3 regions of the Burkholderia theae genome follow, and region 2 is predicted to be linked to each of the others. Evidence: riboswitches for the same ligand, from Rfam matches in the RefSeq annotation. Region 2 holds a riboswitch; each other region holds the start of a gene.
What was found. A riboswitch is a leader RNA that binds a small molecule or an ion and turns the genes downstream of it on or off. The one in region 2 is predicted to bind cobalamin.

Region 1 (3,240 bases), on a different replicon from region 2:
GCCGCCGGGAATGTCGATCGGCAGGAACGCCTGTTCGCGCGTGAAGTCGTAGGCCAGCTTCGATTCGCCCGACAGCGGCAGGCCGAACAGGCGGAACCCGTGCTCCTGATGCGTCAGCGACGTCGAGATGCTGAAGCGTTGCGAATTGATCTGGTCGGTCGCGAGGGCCGGGTTGTCCGCGTAGATGAACTGGCGATCGTTCGCATAACCGAAGGACTGGTCGAACTGCGTGTCGGGCGTGATGTCGAGATGGAACGCGACACCGGTCGTCAGCTGGTGATCGAGCTCGCGGTTCGCATAACCGAGGTTGTCGAAGGACAGATCGGAGCGGTGATACAGCGCGAACGTCGAGATCGACCAGTTGTCGCGCGCGTAACCGAGGCGCGCATCGAGATCCTGCGCGTGATACGGATTGCGGCCGGCCTCGTGACCGGAGAAGAAGGGCCGCGTCGCATCGATGCCGGCCGTGTTGTAGTCGTGCAGCCCGAGCGAATAGGTAAGACCGCCGAGCGCGGCAAGCGGCCCCGTCGACGGCACGGTGCCCGACGTGCGGAACTGCGTGTCGAACGTCTTGTTCGAGCCGCCGCCGAACGAGACGGTGGTCTGGTTCGGCTGGTTGGACGCACGGCGCGTGAAGAGCTGTACGACGCCGCCCATCGCATTGGCGCCGAACGACGCGGCGGCCGGGCCCGAAATCACTTCGACGCGTTCGAACGCTTCGGTCGGCAGGTCGGCCCACGGTGCGATGCCGGTAGTCGGCGAGCCGATTCGGATGCCGTCGATGAACACGGCGACCTGGCTGGCCGACGAGCCGCGAATGCTGACCGACGAGGATGAGCCGGGGCCGCCGCTCTGCGAAACGGTGACGCCCGGCAGCGTCGCGAGTGCTTGCGTGATGCTCGGGTCGCTCGGCGACAGCCGGTCGAGATCCTCGCGCGTGAGCACCTGCGTCGACGCATAACGCCGGTCGAACGATTCGGGCAAGTGCCGCGTGTCGGTCACGCTGATCGTCGGCAGGTCGGCGCCTTCCGCGGGCTGGGACGGCTGCGGGAGCGCTGCGTCGCCGGCGGCATGGGCGATCGGGGAGAGCAGCGCGGTGGCGGCGGACGTGGCAAGCAGATAACGGATGTTCATGAGGCAGCGAGAGTGAGCGTGTTGCGCGTACGGCGATCGTGTGCGGGGGGCGGGCAGGGCCGGCCGGTTTTGTCCTGGGTCATCGCGTGGCCGGGCAGCGCGGCGGGCCGTCGCGGGTGCAGGCGCGGAACATGCCGGAGGGCGCGATCGATGGCGCAAGCCGTATGCGTGCGGGCAGGCCACGCAGGCCACGCCTGCCGACAGCGTGCCGGTGCGACGCTTCCGGCGGGGAAGCGGATTCGGGAACGAAGGACATCTGAAGGATCCTGAGGTCGGGCCGTCCATGCAACGGGCGACCGCCAATGGCGGTGCTTGGCGCATCGGGACACCCCGCCCGGTGCGGCTGCTTGGACCTCGGGTCGATGGCAGGTCTCCTGGCTCGCGGGTCGTCATCCGTGCCGGCCTTCCCGGTTTCCCAGTGGCGCGCAGTGGCACGAATTCGCCGCTCACAGTTGCGGGGGCAGCCGCAGATTCGAGGCGCTGCCTCTCCTGCGTTCCCTTTTGATCCCGTCTCCGGGAACCATCAGCGCGCAAGCGTAATGGCGCGCACTCCGGCACGTCAATTCTTCGGTCGCGCGGGGATGCGAAAAAACGTCATTGCCTGGTAAAAACTTTCGAAATCCTTTCTTTTATGCACCGACGCCGCGTTTCATGTCTGACGAAACAGGTGGGTTCGAGGCTGCACGCTCGCGCCTGAACCGGCTCGGCGCGACGCCGGTCCAGCGCACGAACGCACGCCGGAACGCCTCCTCGCCACCGAAGCCGAGAAACGCGGCCACGCGTGTCACCGGCCAGTCCGTCTCGTGCAGGCATCGCCGTGCCGCGTCGGCCAGGCATTGCTCGCGCAGCACGTGATATCCGCTGCCTTCGGTTGCGAGCCGGCGCCGCAGCGTTGCTTCGCTGACGCCGAGCCATGCGGCCAGTTCCGCGAGTGCCGGCAGCGCCTGTTCGCGCGCGAGCGCCGCATCGAGAAAACCGCGCACCTGCTGCGCCCAGGACACGACGGCCGGTGCCGCATCGATCAGACGAAACGGGAAATCGACGAGAAACGCGTCGAGCTCGCCCGGCTGCCGGATCACGCGGTTGTCGAGCCGCGCCGCATCGAACGAGAAGCCGTAGGTTTTCCGTCCGACGTCGACCGGCGCGTTGAACAAGCCGAGCAGCGGCATCGCGTCGTCACGGCGCGGATGGCCGAGCCAGACTTCGTCCGGCCGCAGCGGCTGCCCGATCAGCCAGCCGAACAGCTGCAGATAGCAGAGCAGCCCCGTCAGGTCGACGAGGCATGCGGCCGGGCTGCGCGTGCGGCGCAGCGAGTCCATCCGGAACGTCGCGCGGGCGTCGCGCACCGAGAGCGACAGCGCACCGGCGCGCGGCGTCAGCATCTCGCAGAAGTCACGCGCGCAGCGGATCGCGTCGGCGAGCGTCGCGCAGCTCAGCAGGCAGCGGCACATCAGGTCGACTTCCTGCTTGCGCATCGGCGGATGGCCGTTGCCGCGCGCGACCTGTGCCTCGAGCCGCTCGATCGCGTCGCGGTAGAGCGCGACGAAGCCGCGCGTCGCCGTCGCATCTTGCCGCGGCTGCGCATCGCGGTCGGGCGGCGGCGCGCCGCTGCGCGTGAGTTCGCTCAGCAGGCGCGCGTCGAGGCCCGGCAGGACCCGGCCACTGGACGGCATGGCGCGCTGTTTCATGTGTCTCCCGTTCTGATCGTTGCGACAGGGGCCGGTGAGCGGGCCGGTAGGGGTCCGTGAACCGTCGCCACGCAAGAATGCTAGTCACGCCGGCCGCCTTCGGCCTCGCCGGAACGGCGTAGGCCGGCCACGCATCCCGCCACGAACGACCACGGACGACACGCGAATGATCCAGATCGTAGATGAAATCACGCTCGCACCCGAGCGCATTCCCGACGTGCTCGCACTGCTGCGCGACCGCTATCTGCCGGGCCACGCGGCGCGCGGGCTGACGGCGGCCGGCCGCTGGGTGTCGCCGCCCGTTGCGGTGCCGGGGCAGCCCAGCACGTTGTGGCTGACGTGGCAGGTCGACGATGCGCCGGCTTATTACCGGATGCGTGCGCTGACCGATGGCGACGTGGTCGCGTTCTGGGTAGCG
Region 2 (3,240 bases):
GAGGCCCGCGATGCCCGGCTCGGGGCAGCTCGAGTGATAGAACAGCACACCATCGCCGATCTTCATCGTGTCGCGCATGAAATTGCGCGCCTGATAGTTGCGCACGCCAGTCCACGGCAGCGAGCGCTGCGGTGCGTGAGCGAGATCGTCGATGCTTGCTTCGTCCGGTTCGGACTTCATCAGCCAGTATTGCATGGATCGTGATCGACGCAGAAAAAGGCTGCTACAAAAGGAAACGGCACCGGGACGTGCCCGATGCCGTTGGATAGGCCCCCGCCTTGGCCGCTAGGCCGGCATCCTGAACCTGAGGTTCAGAATTGGTCGCAGTTAGCAGCACTTCGGGTACATCAGACAGAGTGACGCGCGCGCCCGTGCTACAAATTTCCGCAACCGTGCACATGGCATTGGTTCAAGGAATATATGACCTTGGCGAACCAGGCAGGGAAGCTGACTGAACTGTATTTCGATGCGCCAATTTGACCACCGTTGATCGCCGAGATCAAGGGGAATCGACGTATCGATCAAACCTTACTGCGTCTCGTGCTGTGCGAGCACCGCGCCGAGCTGTTCGTTCATCTGGTGCATTGTACGACGGATTTCCTCCGCCGGAAATGCTTCACCGTGCCGCACGCTGGTTTGCAGCCGCAGCAATTCCGATGCGAGCGACAGCGCGGCCATGACGGCGATGCGATCGGTGCCGCGTACCGAGCTGTTCGAGCGGATTTTCGACATTTCGGCGTCGACGCGCGCGACTGCCTCCAGCAGCGCCGCTTCGGTCTCGGCCGAACAGGCGAGCCGATAGGGCTGACCGAGAATCGAGACTTCGATCTGCTTGGTGCTCATGCATGTTCTCCGTGGCTGGCCGCGTCATCGCCTTCCGTACGCGCCTGCGCATCCAGCAGGTCGAGCTGGTTGTCGGCTTGCTCCGCGTTTTTCGAGCGCGGCAGCTTTTCGAGAATCGCGTTCAGTTTCACCTGGGCGTCGTCGATCTTTGCCGACAACGTGTCGCGCTCGGCTGCGAGCGCATTGCGTTCGTCGCGCAGTTGCGCGAGTTCCGCGCGGACCGTGTCCGCTTCCGCGCGCAATTGCGCGACCTGCTCCTCGAGCGCGAGCCGTTCCGAGTGATAGCGCTTGTTCAGCGAGATCAGACGGCCAATATTTTGAGATAAGGTTTCGAGTTCGTTGAGCATTTGCTGCGTCCTCTAAAGACCCAGCATTTTAGCGCGGAATAACGCGCAATCCGACATCTGTAACGTTTCCAGTCGTAACACCCCTGCTTCTTGTCGCGAATAGGTGCGTCTTTTTGCATTCCCGGACGCTTCCTTGACGCTCGCGCGACCCGCTCCTAAACTGGCGCCGCCTCGGTGCTCGCGCGTGAACGCGCGGTTAAACGGGAAGCAGGGCGCGGGCTCCGCCAGGAAGCCGCCAACCTGCGCTGCCCCCGCAACGGTAAGCGGCCGCGTCTGGTGACGCAGGCCGGCTCGGGCGCGTTCCGCGTGAAGGTTTCGCGCACGGGCGCGGGCCACTGCGCGTCATCGCGCGGGAAGGCGAGCCGGTACGCCGCCAGCCCGGATACCGGCCGAGACGGGAAGCCCGCACGGGCTTCGTGACGCGCGGCCCGCGGGGAAGCGGGGTGCGCAACGCTTCACGGAATTCTCTTCGATGCTGACCCCAATCGTCCGCGCGACGCTTCTGTCATGCCCGGCCGGCAGCCGCCGGCGGATGCGCCGCGCGTCATGCGCGCGGCCGTGCGCGGCATGAGCGCCGCACGCGCTGCCGCGATCTGGGCCACGCTGGCCGCCGTGGTCGCGTTGCTGTTCATCGCGTCGTTGTCGATCGGCAGCGTGCCGATGTCGCCGTGGCAGGCGCTCGCGTCGCTCGTGCCGCACGGCGGCGATGCGTTGTTCGCCGACATCGTCCGTACGCTGCGCCTGCCGCGTGCGCTCGCGGGTTTCGCGTGCGGCGCGCTGCTCGCGCTTGCCGGTGCGCTGCTGCAGGTGCTGCTGCGCAATCCGCTTGCGGAACCGTACGTGCTCGGCGTGTCCGGCGGCGCGGCCGGTTTCGCGCTCGTCGCGATGATCGCGGGCGGCGCATGGTGGCTCGTCGACGCGTCGGCGTTCGCCGGCTCGCTCGTGTCGGTCGCGCTCGTGCTCGGTCTCGCGCGCCGCGAACTGTGGCGCGGCGACTCGCGCGATGCGTCGCCGCGGCTGCTGCTCACGGGCGTCGTGATCGCGGCGGGGTGGGGCGCGCTCGTCACGTTGCTGCTGTCGCTCGCGCCCGATGCACGGCTGCGCGGCATCATCTTCTGGCTGACGGGCGACCTGAACGGCGTGACGGCGCCGTGGTTCGCGTGGGGCGCGCTGCTGCTGAGCGCATGCGTCGCGCTGCCGGCCGCGCCGCAACTGAACGTGCTGCTGCGCGGCGACGCGACCGCGCTTGCGCTCGGCGTGCCCGTCACGCGGCTGCGCGTGCGGATCTATCTCGTCGCATCGCTGGCCGCCGCGGCCGCGGTGACGACGGCCGGCACGATCGGCTTCGTCGGCCTCGTCGTGCCGCACGCGTTGCGGCTCGCGTTCGGCAACGACCAGCGGATGCTGCTGCCGGCCGCGATGCTCGCGGGCGGCGGCGGCGTGATGGCGGCCGACCTGCTTGCGCGCACTGCGATCGCGCCCGCGCAACTGCCGGTCGGCGTGATGACCGCGTTGATCGGCGTGCCGGTGTTCCTGTGGATGTTGCTGAGGAGACCGATGCGATGACGCATACCGCATTGCACGCTGGCGGCGGCGACCTGACCTGTGCGACCGTCGACCTGACGCTGAAGGCCGGTGCACGCACGCTGCTCGACGGCCTCGCGCAGGCGTTCCGCCCCGGCGAGATCTGGTGCGTCGCGGGGCCGAACGGCGCGGGCAAGACGACGCTGCTCGCGACGCTCGCGGGGCTGCAGCCGCCGGCCGGCGGGCATGTCGAGATCGACGGACGGCCGCTCGCCGCGTGGCCGCCCGCGCAACTCGCGCAGCGCCGCGCGCTGATGCCGCAGCAATTGCACGACGCGTTCAGCGCGACCGTGTTCGACACCGTGCTGCTCAACCGCTTTCCGTATCTCGGTGGCTGGGGCTGGGAGCGCGACGGCGACCGCGCGGCCGCGCGCGAGGCGCTCGCGACGTTCGACCTGACCGCGCTTGCGTCGCGCGACGTATTGTCGCTGTCGGGCGGCGAGCGGCAGCGGGTCGCGCTGGCCGC
Region 3 (3,240 bases), 970 kb from region 2:
CAGAACTCCACGCCGCGCTGCGCCTTCACGCCTTGCTCCTTGTACGGATGCTTGACGAGCCGCATTTCGGTGACGAGATCGGCCGCGTCGATCAGCGCATCGGGCGCGTGGCGCCCGGTGACGACGACGTGCACCGAGTCCGGGCGCGCGACGAGCGTCGCGAGCACCTCGTCGAGCGGCAGGTATTCGTACTTCAGCACGGTGTTCAGCTCATCGAGGATCACCATCCGGTAGTCGCCGCTTTCGATCATCCGGCGCGCCTCGTCCCAGCCCTTGCGCGCGGTCGCGATGTCGGCGTCGCGGTTCTGCGTGTTCCACGTATAGCCGTCGCCCATCGTCACGAAGTCGCATTCCGCGACGGCGCCGAGGAAGTCACGCTCGGACGTATGCAGCGCACCCTTGATGAACTGCACGACACCGAGCCGCATGCCGTGGCCGAGCACGCGCACGGCCATGCCGAACGCGGCCGTGCTCTTGCCCTTGCCGTTGCCGGTGTGGACCATCAGCAGGCCCTTTTCGTGGGTGGCGGCGGCCTGTTTCTTCTCGTGGCCGGCGCGGCGGCGTTCGGCCATCCGCTGATGGGATTCGGTATCGGTCTTCATCGGGAATCGTCCTGTCGAAAGCGAAACAAAGGGTTCAGAGCGGGCCGGCGAGCGCGACCGTCACGCCGTCCCGGATGGATTTGGGGCCGAGCAGCCGGCCATGCGGCGCCGCGAGCTGCGCGCACGGCTCGGCCACGCCCGCGACGCCGAAGCGCGCGAGCGCGGCATCCGACGGGCCGCTCGCGGCCAGTTCGGGACGGCTCGCGAGCCGCGCCGCGTCGAACCCGACGAGCGCCCAGCCGCGGCGCGCGCACAGCGTGCGCAGCGCACGGGCGTGCGCCTTGTCGGCAAGCGTCGCGACGACCGCCGGTTCGGCGTCCGGGTAAAGCGCCAGCGCCGCGCGGATCGCGGCGTCGAGTTGCGCGGCCGTCGTGCCCGCGCGAAAACCGACGCCGAGCGCGACGCGCATCATGCACCGCCGCCGAGCGCCGCACGCACCGCCGGATCGTCAGCGAGCGCCGCGACGCGGCCGATCACGACAATCGCTGGCGAACCGATGCCGGTCGCGCCGACCTGTTCGACAAGGGTGTCGAGCGTCGCGAGCACGTGCCGCTGCCCGGGACGCGTCGCATTCTCGATCGCCGCGCACGGCGTATCGCCGGGCAGGCCGCCGTCGCGCAGCGCCGCGGCAATCGTATCGAGCCGGCGGATGCCCATGTAGATCACGATCGTCATGCGCGTCGCCGCGAGCGCGCGCCAGTCGGGTTCGTCGGCGCCCGCGCCGTGGCCCGTGACGAAGATCACGCCCTGCGCGTCGCCGCGCTGCGTGACCGGAATGCCCAGTGCGGCCGGTGCGGCGATGCCCGCAGTGATGCCGTTCACGACCTCGACCGGAAAACCCGCCGCGCCGAGCGCGGCCAGTTCCTCGCCGCCGCGACCGAACACGAACGGATCGCCACCCTTGAGCCGCGCGACGCTGCGGCCCGCGCGCAGGTGCGCGAGCATCGCCGCGACGATCGCCTCCTGCGGCGTGGACGCATGGCCGCCGCGCTTGCCGACGTGCTCGATGTGCGCGTCGGCGCGCGCATGGCGCAGCACGTCGGGGTTCACGAGATCGTCGACGAGCAGCACGTCCGCCGCGCCGATCGCACGCACGGCCTTGAGCGTCAGCAGGTCGGCATCGCCGGGGCCGGCGCCGATGAGCCACGCGCGGCTCATCGCGCGCGGCACGGCGCGCACCGTGTCGAAACAGTGGAAAGGGGAAGGCGGGCGGCACATCGGCGGCCGGCAAACAGGCAAGACATGACGGATCGGGCGAAGCCCGCGCGAACGCGGGTGGAATGCGCACCCCATCCGTCCCCCGCGGATCGGGCGTTCGGCGAGCGTCGGGCTCGCCCCTTGCGTCGGCCGGTATCCGGGCTGGCCGCTTGCCAGGCCGCGGCCTTCCCGCCCGGTGAAGGGCAGTGGCATCGTGGGCGGCATGGGCGCGTGCGCGGGGAAGCGCGTCGCGCGGGCGGCGTACCGTTGCGGGGACAGCACAGGCCGGGCGGTCGTCCGCCTCCTGTTTCCCGTTTAACTGCATGCGCGGAATGCGCGTGCGAGCACCGAACGCGGCGCTACGATAGCACAGCGGTCCGCCCGCGCGAACCCGCCGCGCACGGCCTCCGGCGCGGCGCGCGGGCCGTGCGAAACCCGGCCCGGCGGCCCGCGTCGCCTTGACGCTCCCGCCCCCGACGCCTACACTCGCACGCGTTTTGGTGCTCGCGCGCGCCGCTCCGGCGCGCGCAGTTAAACGGGAAACAGGGAGCCTGCCTGCGTCGCAGTCGAGCCAACCTGTGCTGCCCCCGCAACGGTAAGCGAACGCATCGTGCCCGCCACGATGCAACGCCGCTTCGCCGCATGCCGCGCGCATGCGGACGACCGCCACTGGATGCCTTGCGCATCCGGGAAGGCGAAGCGGCGTGTTCGCCAGCCCGGATACCGGCCTAAACGTTGGGGTTCAGCGCCGCGGGGAGGCGGCGCATCGTCCACGGCCGCAGCGTGCCCGACACCCGAGCGTTTCCCGATTCCCGTCGTCCGGCCGCCCGCGCGAGCGCGCATGATCCGGCCCGATGGAGGGCGGGGCCGCACGGGGCCGCGCAGCGACGGCCGTGTTGGCATGCTTCATGTCGACCGTTCGCAAAGGAGCGTCATGCTCGATTCGCTGTTTCGCCTGTTCAACGACAGTTCATCCGGGCTGCGCGGCAAGATTGTCGCGATCTACGCACTGCTGATCGCCTTCAACGTCGGCGCGTGGGTCTGGGCATTCATCGCCTTCCACGGCCAGCCCGTGCTGCTCGGCACCGCGCTGCTCGCGTACGTGTTCGGGCTGCGCCACGCGGTCGACGCCGACCACATCGCGGCGATCGACAACGTGACGCGCAAGCTGATGCAGGAGGGCCGCAGCCCGCTCGGCGCGGGCCTGTTCTTCTCGCTCGGCCACTCGACGGTCGTGATCGTGATGTCGGCCGTGGTCGCGGCAACCGCCGCGTCGCTGTCGCGCTTCGACGGCATGCGCGAGCTGGGCGGCACGATCGGTACCTGCGTATCCGCGTTCTTCCTGCTGCTGCTCGCGGCCGCGAACCTGATGATCCTGGTTTCCGTGTATCGCACGTTTCGCGCGGTGAAGCGCGGCGAGCCGCTCGTCGAGGCGGATCTC

Region 1: linked by a shared signal. The riboswitch ahead of ACN22W_RS22625 (TonB-dependent receptor domain-containing protein) and the one ahead of ACN22W_RS13675 (FecCD family ABC transporter permease) in region 2 are both predicted to bind cobalamin.
Region 3: linked by a shared signal. The riboswitch ahead of cobA (uroporphyrinogen-III C-methyltransferase) and the one ahead of ACN22W_RS13675 (FecCD family ABC transporter permease) in region 2 are both predicted to bind cobalamin.

Annotation. Positions count from the first base shown of each region.
Region 1 covers NZ_CP183462.1:1,149,007-1,152,246, reverse strand. The annotation lists gene ACN22W_RS22625 (TonB-dependent receptor domain-containing protein) at 1-1,134, opposite strand, end outside; cobalamin riboswitch at 1,481-1,674, opposite strand; gene ACN22W_RS22620 (AraC family transcriptional regulator ligand-binding domain-containing protein) at 1,764-2,822, opposite strand; gene ACN22W_RS22615 (hypothetical protein) at 2,989-3,240, shown strand, end outside.
Region 2 covers NZ_CP183461.1:2,893,678-2,896,917, reverse strand. The annotation lists gene ACN22W_RS13695 (EVE domain-containing protein) at 1-195, opposite strand, end outside; RNA gene ssrS (6S RNA) at 267-448, opposite strand; gene ACN22W_RS13685 (cell division protein ZapA) at 529-843, opposite strand; gene ACN22W_RS13680 (ATPase) at 840-1,190, opposite strand; cobalamin riboswitch at 1,346-1,599, shown strand; gene ACN22W_RS13675 (FecCD family ABC transporter permease) at 1,758-2,756, shown strand; gene ACN22W_RS13670 (ABC transporter ATP-binding protein) at 2,753-3,240, shown strand, end outside.
Region 3 covers NZ_CP183461.1:1,924,877-1,928,116, forward strand. The annotation lists gene cobO (cob(I)yrinic acid a,c-diamide adenosyltransferase) at 1-602, opposite strand, end outside; gene ACN22W_RS08985 (cobalamin biosynthesis protein) at 637-1,014, opposite strand; gene cobA (uroporphyrinogen-III C-methyltransferase) at 1,011-1,820, opposite strand; cobalamin riboswitch at 1,930-2,166, opposite strand; cobalamin riboswitch at 2,281-2,546, shown strand; gene ACN22W_RS08995 (HoxN/HupN/NixA family nickel/cobalt transporter) at 2,734-3,240, shown strand, end outside.